Regions from separate parts of the Caproiciproducens sp. LBM24188 genome, predicted to be linked through region 2. Evidence: riboswitches for the same ligand, from Rfam matches in the RefSeq annotation. Region 2 holds a riboswitch; the other holds the start of a gene.
The links. A riboswitch is a leader RNA that binds a small molecule or an ion and turns the genes downstream of it on or off. The one in region 2 is predicted to bind thiamine pyrophosphate.
Positions count from the first base shown of each region.

Region 1: it holds a riboswitch for thiamine pyrophosphate, as region 2 does, so the genes downstream of both, thiD (bifunctional hydroxymethylpyrimidine kinase/phosphomethylpyrimidine kinase) here and thiT (energy-coupled thiamine transporter ThiT) in region 2, are expected to answer to the same signal.

Region 1 is NZ_CP196862.1:2,783,310-2,791,100, forward strand. Features, by position in the region: gene ACSVDI_RS13065 (ABC transporter permease) at 1-66, opposite strand, end outside; gene ACSVDI_RS13070 (response regulator transcription factor) at 53-514, opposite strand; gene thiE (thiamine phosphate synthase) at 904-1,545, opposite strand; gene thiM (hydroxyethylthiazole kinase) at 1,532-2,362, opposite strand; gene thiC (phosphomethylpyrimidine synthase ThiC) at 2,379-3,686, opposite strand; gene thiD (bifunctional hydroxymethylpyrimidine kinase/phosphomethylpyrimidine kinase) at 3,679-4,497, opposite strand; TPP riboswitch at 4,556-4,654, opposite strand; TPP riboswitch at 4,710-4,808, opposite strand; TPP riboswitch at 4,864-4,962, opposite strand; gene ACSVDI_RS13095 (exosporium glycoprotein BclB-related protein) at 5,150-6,004, shown strand; gene ACSVDI_RS13100 (tetratricopeptide repeat-containing glycosyltransferase) at 6,087-7,205, shown strand; gene ACSVDI_RS13105 (cation:proton antiporter) at 7,245-7,791, opposite strand, start outside.
Region 2 is NZ_CP196862.1:386,345-394,135, forward strand. Features, by position in the region: gene ilvC (ketol-acid reductoisomerase) at 1-974, opposite strand, end outside; gene ilvN (acetolactate synthase small subunit) at 1,048-1,557, opposite strand; gene ilvB (biosynthetic-type acetolactate synthase large subunit) at 1,633-3,258, opposite strand; gene ACSVDI_RS01780 (TVP38/TMEM64 family protein) at 3,560-4,279, opposite strand; gene thiT (energy-coupled thiamine transporter ThiT) at 4,506-5,075, opposite strand; TPP riboswitch at 5,263-5,373, opposite strand; gene ACSVDI_RS01790 (HAD hydrolase-like protein) at 5,605-6,252, opposite strand; gene ACSVDI_RS01795 (thioesterase family protein) at 6,249-6,656, opposite strand; gene ACSVDI_RS01800 (hypothetical protein) at 6,730-6,987, opposite strand; gene ACSVDI_RS01805 (heparan-alpha-glucosaminide N-acetyltransferase) at 7,220-7,791, shown strand, end outside.

The DNA.
Region 1 (7,791 bases), 600 kb from region 2:
GAAAGCCTGTGTGGTTTGGGCAATCATTTGGCGGGAGTCAAAAAAGGTGACGTCATTCCCTGCCAAGCGGAGTGCCGTCTTTCAGCACCCGATTTTCCTCCAGCTTTACCGTAATCCCGTTTGACTGAAGCTCCGCAGGCGGTGTTTTGGCCATCCCCGCACGGCGCAGCAGCGCGTTGATTCTGGAAATCAGTTCATTGAGTTTGAACGGCTTGGTAATATAGTCATCCCCGCCCATGTCAAGCCCCATCACAACGTTTACTTCTTCATCGGAAGCGGTCAAAAAGAGGATCGGTACATTGGAGGTTAATCGGGCCTTTTTACAAACCTCAAAGCCGCTGCCATCCGAAAGCGTCAGGTCCAGCAGAAGCAAGTCGAACGTCTGCTCCGAAAGCGCGGTTATGGCGTCCCGAGCCGTACGCGCTACAACAATTTCAAAATTATTTTTGTGAAGCGTAAAGGCAAGCCCGTCAATCAGGCTGATATCATCTTCCAGCAGTAAAATTCGGTTCATTCCTATTCGGCCCCCTTGTTTCGCCCATCTGCAACCTTTTTGTTGGAAAAATCCCCCAACCATTTTCACAATTATATACGCATCTCCGCATCTTATCAACTCTGCTGTGTTCACGTGATGACTATTTTTGCTTTTGCCCGTATGCAGGAACGTCTTGGAATGAAACCCAAATTTTATTCGATTTCTGCTGATAGAAACAGCGGAGCTACCTTTTCAAGTTGCCCCGCTGTTCGTTTTATATTACGCAAAGACAATTTCCCTGACTGACGTTTTCTGCGTGTTCATTCAGCCAACCAATTTTATAGAATTGCTAACCTTTGGCCGTCCGGTTCCGCCCATGGATTTCACCAGTTTCGTTTGCGTTGAAAATTGCAGTAACATTCAATCTGCTATTTGTCCCGCAGATGCAATACGAATTCTTTCAGTTCCTTTGCTTCTTTGGTAATATCTTTTGCCGAAATCAGGGCCGACACAACCGCAATGCCGTCAATCCCCATGCCATCAAACAGGGGTATGGTCTTTCGATTAATGCCGCCAATCACGACGATTGGCAATGTTACGGCTTCTCGTATTTTTTTCAGCTCTTCCATCGGAACAAGCTTCGCGTCGGTTTTTGTTCCCGTGGCGAACATGGCTCCAACGCCGAGGTAATCCGCCCCATCCTCCTGTGCCCGGATTGCTTCCTCCCGTGTGGAAGCAGAAACGCCCAGAACTTTATCCTTGCCGAGAATTGCCCGCACCCGTTGCACGGGCAGATCGCTCTGACCGATATGTACGCCCGCAGCGTCAACTGCCAGCGCGATGTCCACACGGTCGTTGATGATGAGAGGAACATGATACTGGTCGGTAACCTGCTTGATTTTTACCGCTGTGCGATAAAATTCAAGGGTCGATACGTCCTTTTCCCGGAGCTGCACAAGTGTTGTGCCGCCGAGGATTGCCTGCTCCACTGCCTCCTCGAGCGTGGCGGTGGACATCAGCTCACGATCTGTTACAAGATAAAGGCTGTAATCCAGTTCAGACTTCTTCAATTTTCGCCCTTCTTTCCATCGTCGCAGCAGTCATTTTGCTTACGGCATCGAAGATTGCCATATGAAAACTGCCGTTGCCTGTTTCCCCTGCTTGTTCCGCCGCAAGTTCCCCTGCAAGGCTCATACAGAGTACCCCGCCAGCTGCCGCGGCCAGGAAATCCTTCGATGCGCCGCAAAAAGAGCCAACCAGTGAAGTGCACATACACCCCGTACCCGTTACATTGGAAAGCAGTTTCGTGCCGTTCTGGAGCAAGATGGTCCGCCGTCCATCCGACAGAATATCCGTGGGACCTGTAATAGCAACCACACAGCCGTATTTTTTCGCAGTCGTTTCGGCAATGGAACGGCCGATTTCCAGCCCACCCTGTAAATCCGCGTCTGAAGCGTCAACCCCTTTGGTCGTGGCATGAAGCCCCGCCAGAAAGCGGATTTCCGACATATTGCCCCGCAGCACGCTGACCTTTACCTCACGCAAAATTCGCTCCACCGTTTTGTTGCGCAGTTCCGAGGCGCCTGCCCCCACGGGGTCGAATACCACAGGAATCTTAATTGCATTGGCCTGTTTCCCTGCGGCGAGCATGGATTCGATGGTCCTTTCATTCAAGGTTCCCATATTCAGTACCAGCGCGGAGGAAATTGAAGTGATGTCTGCCGCTTCCCCAAGGTCATCTGCCATGATGGGGGACGCCCCAACGGCAAGCGTGATGTTGGCACAATCGTTGACCGTAACATAATTCGTAATGTGATAAATCAACGGCTTAGTGGCGCGGATGGATTTCAGAATATCGCCGATTTGTTTCACCAATTCCTGTTTCATTTCTTTTCACTCCTTGTTACTTAGCGTTCAGGGTGACATCCAGCCCATCCAGAATCCGGTTCATGGTGCGTACCGCACACATTTTGCCGCACATGGAACAGCTGTGCCGGTCTTCCGGGGGAACGCTTTCGTAATATGCCCTTGCTTTTTCCCCATCCAGGGAAAGCCGGAAGGTTTCCTCCCAATCGAGCTTTCTGCGGGCTTTGCTGATCTGGTAATCCGGCTTGCGGGCTCCTTTCACCCCTTTCGCAATATCCGCCGCGTGCGCCGCAATTTTGGAGGCAATAATTCCTTCCTTGACGTCCTCCAAATTCGGCAGCCGTAAATGTTCAGCCGGTGTTACATAGCAGAGAAAGTCCGCACCGTGGGCCGCCGCGATGGCCCCGCCAATGGCGGCCGTAATATGGTCGTAACCGGGCGCAATGTCCGTAACAAGCGGTCCCAGCACATAAAACGGCGCATTATGGCACAGCTTTTTTTCCAGCTTCATGTTCGCTGCAATTTCATCCATCGCCATGTGGCCTGGACCTTCCACCAGTACCTGCACGCCCCGTTCCCAAGCCCGTTTTGTCAAATTCCCGATTTCCATAAGCTCGGCGATCTGCGAAGCATCCGTGGAATCCGCAATGCTGCCCGGGCGAAGCGCATCCCCCAGGCTGATGGTCACATCGTATTCCCGCAGAATATCAAGCAACTCGTCATAATGTTCATAAAAGGGATTTTCGTTGCCCGTCATTTTCATCCACGCAAATAACAGGGAACCACCGCGCGACACAATATTCATCTGCCGCTTTTCCCGCAGGAAAACCTCCACCGCTCTGCGGTTAAGGCCGGCATGAATCGTCATAAAATCTACGCCTTCTTCGGCGTGGGAACGCACCACCTGCAAAAAATCCTGTGCGGTAATCTCTTTTAAATCTTTTTCCAGATATCCGATCGCGTCATATACCGGAACGGTGCCAATCATGGCCGGGGAGGTTTCAATGAGCTTCTGGCGGAACTCCCGTGTCTTCCCGTAGTTACTCAAATCCATAATTGCTTCTGCGCCGAACTTTTCCGCCAACCGGACCTTTTCCATCTCGGAATGGTAGTCGATACAATCGCCGGAAACACCCAGGTTAACATTGATTTTTGTCCGCAGTCCGCCGCCGATTCCATAAGGATGCAGCGATTTGTGGCGGGTATTTGCCGGGATGGCAACCTGGCCTGACGCCACAAGCGCCATCAGTTCAGGCTCTGCCAGTTCTTCCTCCTTGGCAACCTGGGCCAATTCTTTGGTTACGATGCCGCTCCGGGCAGCCTCCATCTGTGTCATATCATTCATTTTGCAGAACCTCCTTTGGTAATCCATTTCGATAAAGGTCATAAAAATGGTTGGTTGGGCCGCAGCCTTTCCCTAGGGGCAGTGAATGCCGAATTGCCGTGGTAACATAGTTCTTCGCTCTTCGGACCGCTTCCTCCAAATCAAAGCCCAAAGCAAGGTTGGAAGCGATTGCAGAGGAATAGGTACATCCTGTACCATGCGTGTTTTTGGTATCAATTCGCTCCGCGCTGAAACGGTAAAACTTTGCTCCGTCAAAGAGAATATCCACAGCATCTCCTACCGCATGGCCGCCCTTCACCAGCACATTTTTGGCTCCCAGCTCGGTAATCTTCCTTGCAGCGTGTTCCATATCGGCAGTTGAGTGGATGGATATTCCAGCTATCTTTTCCGCTTCCGGTATGTTCGGAGTAAGCAGGTCGGCAAGCGGAAGAATCTCCCGGATTAAAGTATCCATGGCATCAGGCTGCATCAGGGGGCAGCCGTTTTTTGCCACCATAACCGGGTCGATTACAACATTTTTGGGTTTGTATTCCTTGAGCTTACGCGCAACTGCCAGCATGCAGGTGGATTGCGACAACATACCGATTTTAACGGCATCTGTTCCAATGTCCTCAAAAACGGCATCAATTTGTTTTTCAATTAATTCAGGCGCAATGTCCTGCACGTCAATCACACGGAATGTATTTTCCGCGACCACAGAAACAATCACGCTCATACCGTAGACTCCGTGTGCGGCAAAGGCTTTTAGGTCGGCCTGAATGCCCGCCCCGCCGCTGCAATCGGACCCGGCAATGGATAACACTTTTTTCATGTTTCTCACCTTTCTTCCAAATAACAAAAAAGACGCTCGCTGAACCCGGCAAGCATCTTTTTCCTCTAGTTTTGCTTCCCTACACCAGTGTTAGCTGACAGGTTCTAAGGGTCAGGTTTTACCTTCTCAACTCATATGAGTCCCCCCGCAACATATTCAGTTTCATAACAAAAAAGTGCTTTCTTTGGATAAAGAAAGCACTTCCTCACGATTTGTGATAATGGATTGCTTCCCTACGCCAGTATTAACTGACAGGTTCTAAGGGTCAGGTTTTACCTTCTCAACTCACAAGAGTTCCCCCGCAACATATTCAGTTTCATAACAAAAAAGTGCTTTCTTCGGATAAAGAAAGCACTTCCTCACGATTTGTGATAATGGATTGCTTCCCTACGCCAGTGTTAACTGACAGGTTCTAAGGGTCAGGTTTTACCTTCTCAACTCACAAGAGTTCCCCCGCAAATTATTTCATTAGAAATACCGTATCATTTAATTAACATTCTGTCAATATCGAAAACCGTTTTTTTGAACAATACCATATGTCCTGGACCGGTTCATCCGGTAAAATAGAACCATGCTGGCCCGAAAGACATAAAAGGGCCAAACGTGTAATGGAAAGCTCATCCCTTACCTGCAGACCTTTTATCGGCCTACTATGCAGTTTCCTATTATAAAAGGCGCCACCGGACCTACCGGGCCTACGGGACCCACGGGTGCTACCGGTCCCACCGGGCCGACAGGACCCACAGGCGCCACCGGTCCCACTGGGCCGACAGGACCCACGGGCGCTACCGGTCCCACCGGGCCGACAGGACCCACAGGCGCCACCGGTCCCACCGGGCCGACAGGACCCACGGGCGCTACCGGTCCCACCGGGCCGACAGGACCCACAGGCGCCACCGGTCCCACCGGGCCGACAGGACCTACGGGCACGACCGGTCCCACCGGACCAACAGGACCCACAGGCGCCACCGGTCCCACCGGACCAACCGGCTCCGGAAGCATCATCCCCTTTGCATCAGGCAGTACAGTTGCACCCACAACCCTGGCTCTTGGCCTGGTTGGCCTGCCGGCACTCATTGGCTTCGGCAATTCTGCAACCGGTCTTACCGCCCTTAGTGGAACCATCGACCTAACCGGTGCAAGCGGCCAGCTGCTGAATTTCGCATTCTCTGTCCCACGTGATGGCATCATAACATCCATCTCGGCTTTTTACAGTGTGACAGAAGCACTCTCTTTAACCGGCTCCTCCATTACACTGACCGCTCAGCTTTACGGTTCGGCCACTCCAGACAACGTATTCGTACCCATTCCAGGTGTTCTGGTCACATTACCCGCGTTGTCAGGGAACGTTAGTGTTGGAACCTCTGTCAATGGAATCACGACTGGTCTGGCAATTCCGGTTACGGCGCAAACCCGCCTGCTCATGGTCTTCTCTGCCTCGGCTACCGGTTCATCCCTAATTAATACCGTCACAGGCTATGCAAGCGCGGGTATTACCATCGTATAATTGTCTTAATTCTGCAGGCGGATGTTGTCATACAACAGACAGCACCCGCCTTTCAAAATTATTTTTATAAGCGGGTGCTAGCTTGAACAAATATAAAGTATGTGTTTATGCCATTTGTAAAAACGAGGAAGCCTTTGTGGACCGATGGATGGATGCGGTGAGTGAAGCGGATCTGGTTGTGGTAACAGACACCGGCTCATCGGATAAAACGGTAGAAAAACTGCGGGCACGGGGCGCGACGGTATATGAGGAAACAATTCATCCATGGCGCTTTGACACGGCAAGGAATATTGCAATGAACCATATTCCCGAAGATGTGGACATTTGCGTGTCAAATGACCTGGATGAAATCTTTGAACCCGGATGGCGCCAGAAGCTGGAAAACGCATGGCAGCCGTTTTATACCCGCGCCCGATATCTTTTCACATGGAGCCGCAACAGCGACGGAACATACGAAAAACAATTTCCCATGGAGAAGATACATCGTCGTCATGGATTTCGTTGGGTGCATCCCGTACATGAAATATTGGAATATTACGGTGAAGACCCCGACCGTACTGTTTGGGTAGAGGGCCTTGTGCTAAACCATTTTCCGGATACGTCAAAACCCCGAAGCCAGTATCTTCCCCTGCTGGAACTGTCCGCAAAAGAAAACCCGGCGGATAACCGGGTCATTTTCTGGCTTGGGCGGGAGTATATGTATTACTCCCGGTTTGATGAGTGTATTCATACACTCACTCGTTATCTTAACATGCCGACCGCCCTTTGGGACGAAGAACGATGCGCGGCCATGCGTTTTATTTCGCATTGCTATTTTGAGAAAGGCGACCATTCCAACGCGAAAAGCTGGCTGTTCCGGGCCATCGCGGAATGCCCCACGATACGGGAACCCTATTTGCAGTTTGCGCGCATCGGATATTTGGAAAACGACTGGCCGCTGGTGTACTTCATGGTCACCAAGGGCCTGAACATCACACAAAAATCCGGCAGTTACCTGCTGGAACCGGAAGCCTGGGGATACGCCTTGTACGATTACGGAGCAATCAGCTGCTACCATCTAGGGCTTTACCAAACCTCGCTGGAATACGCCCGCAAGGCCTGCACCATGCAGCCGAATGACCCCCGGCTCAAGCGGAATTTGGAATTAATCCAGCAAAAAGCCGCGGAATCCACGGTCAGCAAAGAGGGCAGCCGTACCTGAATCGCTGAAAGCCGGGAGCACAATTATATCCGGCTCTTTTTAAGAGTCCACTTGCAGTTTTTTATGAGAGAAGGACAGCTTCAACAACAGCGGCGTTACCACGGTGGTAAGCAGAACGACCAGTATGGTCGGAATAAAAACTTCCTGCGTGATAATGCCGTTCTGTAGCCCGATATTGGCTGTAATAATCGCCACCTCGCCGCGTGAAATCATTCCGACGCCAATTTGCAGCGACTCTCTCCGGCTCATTTTGAACAGACGTGCGGCTACCCCGCATCCAACAACCTTTCCGATGACCGCAACCACAAACATAACCATTGTGATTGCAATGACCCTGATGCTAATGCCATCAAGTTTTGCTTCCAACCCAACGCTTGCAAAAAAAATGGGAGAAAGAAATCCGGATGAAATTGCCTTCACATTTTTTTCAATGTATTCCTTGTGCTGGAACTGTGAAAACAGCAGGCCGCAAAGATAGGCACCGGTAATTGCCGCAATACCCAGGTTTTCTGCAGCAAATGCAACCAACAAAGCAGCAGCCAGCGAAAAGGTAAGCATTGTCCGGCTCGGTTCCAGTTTTTGTGTC
Region 2 (7,791 bases):
TACATTTTGCGCAGCTCTTTGCCGACTTCCTCCAGCTGATGGCTGGCGGCAATCCGGCGGCATGCGTTGAAGTGCGCGCGGCCGTTTTTGTTTTCGGCGATCCATTTGCTGGCAAAGGTGCCATCCTGAATTTCGCTGAGAATTTTCTTCATTTCCTTCTTGGTTTCGTCGGTAATCAGGCGTTTGCCGGTTTCGTAATCACCGAATTCCGCCGTGTCGGAAATGGAGTAACGCATCAGCGAGAAGCCGCCGCGGTAAATCAGGTCGACAATCAGCTTCATTTCATGGATGCATTCAAAATAAGCATTTTCCGGTGCGTAGCCCGCTTCCACCAGAGTTTCAAAGCCGGCCTGCATCAGGGCGGTTACACCGCCGCAAAGAACAGCCTGTTCACCGAACAAGTCGGTTTCGGTTTCAATCTTAAAGGTGGTTTCCATAATAGCGGCTCTGGCTGCACCAAGTCCTGCGCCATAGGCGAGGGCGAGGTCAAGCGCGTGGCCGGTGTAGTCCTGCTCCACAGCAACCAGGCAGGGAACACCCTTGCCGGCGGTGTATTCGCTGCGCACGGTATGGCCCGGGCCCTTCGGAGCAATCATGAACACGTCGATGTTCTTCGGCGGTTTAATTTGGCCGTAGTGAATGTTGAAGCCGTGCGCGAAGGCGAGCGCTTTGCCTTCCGTCAGGTAAGGGGCAATGTCGGTCTTGTACATATCCGCCTGGCGCTCGTCGGGAATCAGAATCATAATAATGTCGGCTGCTTTCGTTGCTTCCGGGACGGTCATAACTTTCAGACCGGCTGCTTCTGCTTTCGCCTTGCTCGGGCTGCCTTCATACAGGCCGACTACAACGTTGACACCGCTGTCATGCAGATTCAATGCATGCGCGTGTCCCTGACTGCCGTAACCGATAATGGCAACGGTTTTACCTTTGAGCAGATTGATATCGCAATCCGCCTGATAATAGATTTTTGGCATTTTCTTTTCCTCCTTGCCTGATGGCAAATAATATAAACTAACGCTTGAGCCGAAAATCGGTTCAAGGGGTTGGTTACATGGATTCGCTTGTCTGCTTGCGCGCGGTAGAGGGACCCTTTTCAATGGCAAGGGTGCCCGCGCGGACAATTTCCTTAATGCCGTACGGTTTCAGAAGGCTGATGAGCGTTTGCGTGCGCTCGTCGTTGTCGGTAAACTGGAAGGTCAGGGATGTTGTGGAAACGTCCACAATATGCGCGTGCATCAGCTCGGCAATTTTCATCAGCTCTGCACGCTGCTTGGTGTTGCAGCCCACCTTAATGAGCGACAGCTCGCAGCTGATGAACCGGTTGGGCTCCAACACTTTTACCTTAATGACGGGAATCAGCTTGTTCAGCTGTTTTTCCACCTGTTCCACAATATAATCGTCACCGTCCACCACAATGGTAATGCGCGAAATGGTGGGGTCTTCGGCAATGCCGACGGCCAGACTGTCGATGTTAAAGCCCCTGCGGGCGAACAGGCCGGATACTTTGGAAAGAACGCCGGGCTGGTTTTCCACCAGTACGGAAAGCGTGTGTTTCATGGGGAAGGCCCCTCCTTTCTCTGCGGGACGGATCAGGATAAAACATGCGGGAAATGGGATTTATAAATCTGTCGATTATATGGTCGGCGCATCGGGATTGACGCGGCAAACCAGAATAAAGGCATGCTCTGAAGCAAGCATTTTTGCCGCCAGCCGCTCCGCTTCGTCGTTACAATCCGCATAGGCCGCCTCAATGCCGTAAGCCTGTGCAAGACGGACGAAGTCGGGGCTGCCCGAAAGCTGGGTGGCAATATGATGGCCTTTGTACTTTTTGGTCTGGATTTCCCACACCATACCCAAGCGGTCGTTCTGCATTACGATGATTTTAACGGGAATCCGGTTCTGGCACAGGGTGCCCAGTTCGCACATGGCCATTTGGAACGAACCATCGCCGCAGATACACAGTACCTGGCGCTTCGGTTTTGCCAGCTTTGCGCCCAGCGCAGCGGGGAGCGCGTACCCCATGGTACCCAGCCCGCCGGAAGTGAGGAAGCGCCCTTCCTTTACGTTAAAGTTGCGCGCCGCCCAAATCTGGTTTTGTCCCACATCGGAAACCAGAATGGCATTGTCCTCCATTTTTTGGGAGAGCGCCCGGATAAACGAGCGCGGCTCCACGAAACCGGTTCCGTTTTCCGGTATTCCGGCAGGAGTGTACTCCTCTTTATAACGGAGCACGCTGGTAATCCACTCCTCCGGCACAATGTTGGTAACCTTTTCTGCGAGTTCGCGGAGTACCAGCCGGATGTCGCCAACAATCGGGATGTGTGCAGTCATGTTCTTGCCGATTTCGGCGGGGTCAATGTCGATGTGGATGATGGTCGCCTTTTTGGCCATTTGCTGCGGTGCGCTGACTGCGCGGTCGCCCACGCGCGCGCCGCAGAGGATGACAAGGTCCGCCTCTTTCATGGCGCGGTTTGCGTTGGCATGCCCGTGCATGCCGATCATGCCCAGGTAAAGGCGGCTGTCCATTGGAATCACGCCGATGCCCATCATGGTGGAAACCACGGGAATGCCGCTGTTCTGTGCAAACGCAATCAGTTCATTACGCGCGCCGGCCAGCACCACACCGCCACCGCAGCAGATGATGGGGCGCTGCGCCTCGGTGATGGCGATAAGCGCCTTTTTGATTTGCATGGCATGCCCTTGTGTGCGGGGCTTGTATCCGATGATATTTGCTTTCTGCGGATAGACAAATTCTTGAATCTCGGCGGTCTGCATGTCCACCGGAACGTCAATCAAGACCGGGCCAGGGCGACCGGTAGAGGCAATATGGAATGCTTCCTTGAAAATGCGTGGAAGGTCGGCAGTGTTTTTCACCAAATACGAATGCTTGGTGAACGGTTCACAGGCGCCGGTAATGTCCGCCTCCTGGAACACGTCGCGGCCCAGCAATTCGGAGCTGACCTGCCCGGTAATGGCAATCAGGGGGATGGAGTCCATGTACGCCGTGGCGATGCCGGTAATCAGGTTGGTGGCACCGGGGCCGCTGGTGGCAATGCAGACGCCGGGTTTTCCGCTGGCGCGGGCGTATCCGCTGGCGGCGTGCGCCGCATTTTGTTCCTCGCGCACCAGAATATGCCGAATGGACGAGCGGCTTAGATAATCATAAAATGGGCAAATTGCCGCGCCCGGATAGCCGAAAACGAGATCCACGCCCTCGTTTTCCAAACATTTTACCATGATTTCCGCACCGCTGATCAATTCGGCACCTCCGTTCCAACATGACACGATCCAATCCGAAATCGCCGTTGATTTCGGACTTCTTTTTTAAAGAATACGCCGCTGTGTTCGGTGTTATGGCGATGTATTACCGTCTGAACGACGAAATCCAGAATTGCTTAATATTACTAATTATTATTTATTATAAGATTTTTCACATTGCCCGTCAACGATTTTTCACCTTTAAAGTGATAAAATTAAGAAGCGCAGGAAATTGTTTTGGAAATGGCCGGAGAGAAAGCCATTTGGCTGCAATTCTGGGCCGAAGTACGGTGCGCCACAGTTACTTTGTGAGCGCCTTATAGAGCAGCAGACCGCCCGCGCTGGCTCCGCCCAAAAGCAGAAAGAGTGCGGCGGCCTGACCGTAATTGCCGCTTTCCAGCGCATGGCCCCCGACCGAGGATGCCCAGAGGGAGGGAACGCGGGCCAGTGTAGTAATCAGCAGAAAACGGCTGAAGTTTTGGGGCAGCAGGCCAGCAGAAAATAAAAACAGGCGTTTCGGTGTGCCAGGAATCAGGAACAGCAGCCACAACAGCGCATCGCGTTTCTTTTCGCCGAGAAAAAACAGCACCTTTTCCTGTTGGGCGGAGGAAAAGAACAGATTTAAAAGCTTTCTGCCGCAGATTTTGGTAAAATAAAAAATCACCGTGGTTGATATCAGGACGGAGCAGATCGTCAGAAAAAAGCCCTGTGCCCGCCCGAACGCGTAGCCGCCCGCCGCGGCGGTCAGTTCCAGCGGGATGGGGAGAAACCCCTGCAGAATTTCCATGCCCAGAAACGAAATTTTTCCCAAAGCGCCCTGGCTGCGGATAAACCGGGCCAGTTCTTCAGAATTTGTAATCAGCATTAAAATCGGTCGGCAGAGCAGAACGGTCAGCCACAGGAACAAAGCCAGGCCCGCCGCCAGAATAGCCGTGCCCAAAATACGGTCGCGCAGGGGAGGCGGCTGGTTCTTTGCACGCGGAAAGGTTGCCCGTACGGGGAAGGTGTGTTTTCGGATCAATCTCTGAAATCCTTTATTCAGGGTCATCACCTTGATTCCCGGGTGTGCATCAGAATGCATCCCGGATGGAATGGAAAAGCGGGTTCTTCTGCATTGTATTCTGCATCCTTGCCGGATTATGAGAAAAGAATGCCTTTGTCACTCGGTTTTCGCCGCCGGTTTTTCCGCGAAAAAAGAAACAGCGCCGGCTGCTCAAGGGCAGCCGGCGCCGGGAAGGGTTCTCTGTTTATGCTTTTTTGGGGCTTCTGTGTTCCATGCGGTCCAGCACCTGAACCAGGATGACGGACACCACAGCGGTAATGATGGTTTCTACCAGCATATAGCTGCCGTTGTAAGTAAGGGAGTAGAGCCAAACCGGCGTTCCTTCCGGCGCGTAGCTGGCCCAAATGAGAATACCGGAAAGGAAGCTGCACACAAAGCGCAGCGCGCAGACGACCACAGAGCCCACCGCCACACTGACGGTGCGGGCTTTGAACGGTTTGCCGAAGAACGACGCCGTGCCGAGGACCGTAAACGCCAGCACGTAGTCCAGAAGAACGACGGCGATAAACGCCGCGATGGTGTTGGCCGGGGGTGCGTCGAACCGAAGCACCATTTGCAGCAGACTGTGCGTGAACGCAGTGGCAATGCCCCATTTCAGGCCGTGCCGGTACGAAACCAGCACCAACGGCACCATGCTGGCACAGGTAATGGAGCCGCCCTGCGGCAGTTCGAAGAGCTTAATCATGCTTAATACGGTGGACATGGCGATCATCAGCGCGCATTCCACAAGGGTCAAAGTCGTGTTCTTTTTCATGTGTGTTCCTCCAAAACATGATTTGAACCGAATAATCCCTGAAACCTATTCAAGAATCCAGCCCTTCGTTCGGTTTCCCCGCCGGCGATTGGTTCCGACGGTCAAACCGAAGGAATGGAAGCGTTTGGATGGAGTGTAAAAGCATTGCTGCATAAATGCAAAAAACGCTCTGTGAATGCACAGAGCGTCAAAAATACCGTTTCTTTCCTACGCTGGCATTATCCAGATCAGGTCGAGGGTTCGAAGCGTCCATCCGCTTCATCTCAGCCGAGTATACTCAGCACCCCTTTATACTTGTTCCGATGGGAAGCGTCGAATGAAATTAAGAACAAACGGAACCAATGCCGTCTTTCAACAATACCTCTCGTTCTGCCTCTTACGGAACTCGTATTATTCAGTTCGTTCCTATCATACAATAGGGAATTCGGTTTGTCAATTCCCTACTGGGAGGAACAGCCGGGTTCGGTTGTTTGAAAGCGGAAAGCAGTTCAAACCGGGAGTTTCGCTGCTTTGTACTGCTGCCCCGCTGCTACTGAAGCAGAAGTGCTTTCAAAGTGGGAATATCCTTTGCAAAAACGGACGCACCCTCGTGCTCCATTTCTTCCTGCGTGCCAAAACCGTACAGAACGCCGATGAACTGGGTGCCGGCTTCGCGCGCACCGGCGGCGTCAAAGCGAGTGTCGCCCACCATTACGGCCTGTTCAGCGGGAACGTGGCGGGCATTCAGCGCAGACCGGATCAGCTCATCTTTGTTGCTGCTGTGCTCGTTTTCATCCGGGGCGGAAATAAAGTCAAAGTAAGGGGTCAAATGAAAATAATCCAGCACGGGAAGGGCAATGTTTTCCGGCTTGGATGTGGCGACTGCCAGGGAGATTTTCTTTTGCTTCAGTTCTTCCAGCAGCTCTGGAATCCCGGGGTAGGGCGCGTTCTGAAATGCCCCGGTTACATTGTACGTTTCCCGGTAAAGGAGTACCGCCTGTTCGGCTTGTTCTTCCGTCAGGCCGCAGTAATTGACGAAACTGGACCACAGCGGCGGGCCAATGAATTTACGCAGGGTTTCCTGCGGCGGTACGGGAAATCCCATTTTTTTCAGTGCCAGCGCGGCGCAGCCGGTAATGCCCGGCTCAGAATTTGTTAAGGTTCCGTCCAAATCAAATAAAATCAGCGAATAGCTCATTTGGATTCCACCTGGTTTGCTTTTCTGGATTCGGCCTTGTTCAGGAAGCTTTCCTTTTTCACGCTGACGCGTTCGTGCGTGCCCTTTGCAATCAGCCCGGCTTCATCATATGCCTCCAGTGCAAAGCGGAAAAAACGTCCCTCGTTTTCCGTCAGTTCGGCGGTCACCGTCACCGTTGCCCCGAGCGGCGTGGGGTTCAGATGTTCCACTGTGATTTTGGAACCAACCGTGGTGTAAATATCTTCTAACCCTTCCTGCGCAAGCGCCGCGGCAGCTCCTTCAAACAAGGCCGCGACGGTCGGGGTGGCAAGCACGCGCAGGCTGCCGCTGCCCACGTTTACCGCTAACATGTCTTCTGTAACGGTGTATTCGCGGGTCAGCTTTGCGGATTTTATTTCTTTCATTGTCATTTCCTCCTTACACATGATATAATAATTCTTGCTGTTCTAACTGTTGAAATGGTAAAAGCGGTTAAAATTAATAAACGGTGCGGTGTGCTCCACGAAAGCCCAAAGAAATTGCGGCCGCCGAAGGCGGGAAGGCGCTGCGCGCCGCCCAGCAATTTCCGAAAGTCAAACCAGCGGCAGCGGGTTTGACTATTACACCGAGCTTGACGTGATCCAAAGAAATTGCGGCCGCCGAAGGCGGGAAGGCGCTGCGCGCCGCCCAGCAAATTCCGAAAGCCAAACCAGCGACAGCGGGTTTGACTATTACACCGAGCTTGACGTGATCCAAAGAAATTGCGGCCGCCGAAGGCGGGAAGGCGCTGCGCGCCGCCCAGCAATTTCCAAAAGTCAAATCAACCGCAGTTGATTTGACTATTATACCATAAAACCAACCCGGTTAAAAATAGTTTGTTCCAAACGCCAAGGCAGCCAAGAATTTGGGCGTGCCGTGCGCGTTTTGTGCCGTCGGCTGAATTCAAACGATCGGCGGCCGATATACATCACGTATGGAGGATGCGATTATGCCTGATTCACGGGAAGCCCCGGCACGCCGCCGGATTTATGCCATGGACGAGCTCCGTGGGTTTGCGGTGTTCTGCATGGTGTTTTACCACGGCTTCTATACGCTCGCCTACCTGTACAATCTTCAGGTCGGCATGGTGCTGCTGCGCTTTTTTATGCCCGCGGAACCGTGGTTTGCGGGGCTTTTCATTTTGATTTCCGGCATTTCGTCCGACCTGTCGCGCTCCAACCTGAAACGCGGGTTGAAGCTGCTGGCGGTTGCCCTGGGCGTGACGGCAGTCACCGCGTTGGTGGTGCCGGAGGAGCTGATTGTGTTTGGAATTCTACATTTTCTTTCCGTCTGCATGATTGGCTACGGCCTGCTGAAACCGTTCGCCGACCGACTCCAGTTTTCGTGGGCGGCTGTTGCCGTTTGTGCGCTGCTGTATGCGTGCACCATGCACATTTCCTTCGGGTATCTTGGCATTTCCCCACAGATGGGTGTTTTTCTGCCGGATTCCCTGTACCGGACAAACTGGCTTGCGCCGCTGGGAATTTTTAATCTGGAATTCCACAGTTCGGACTATTTTCC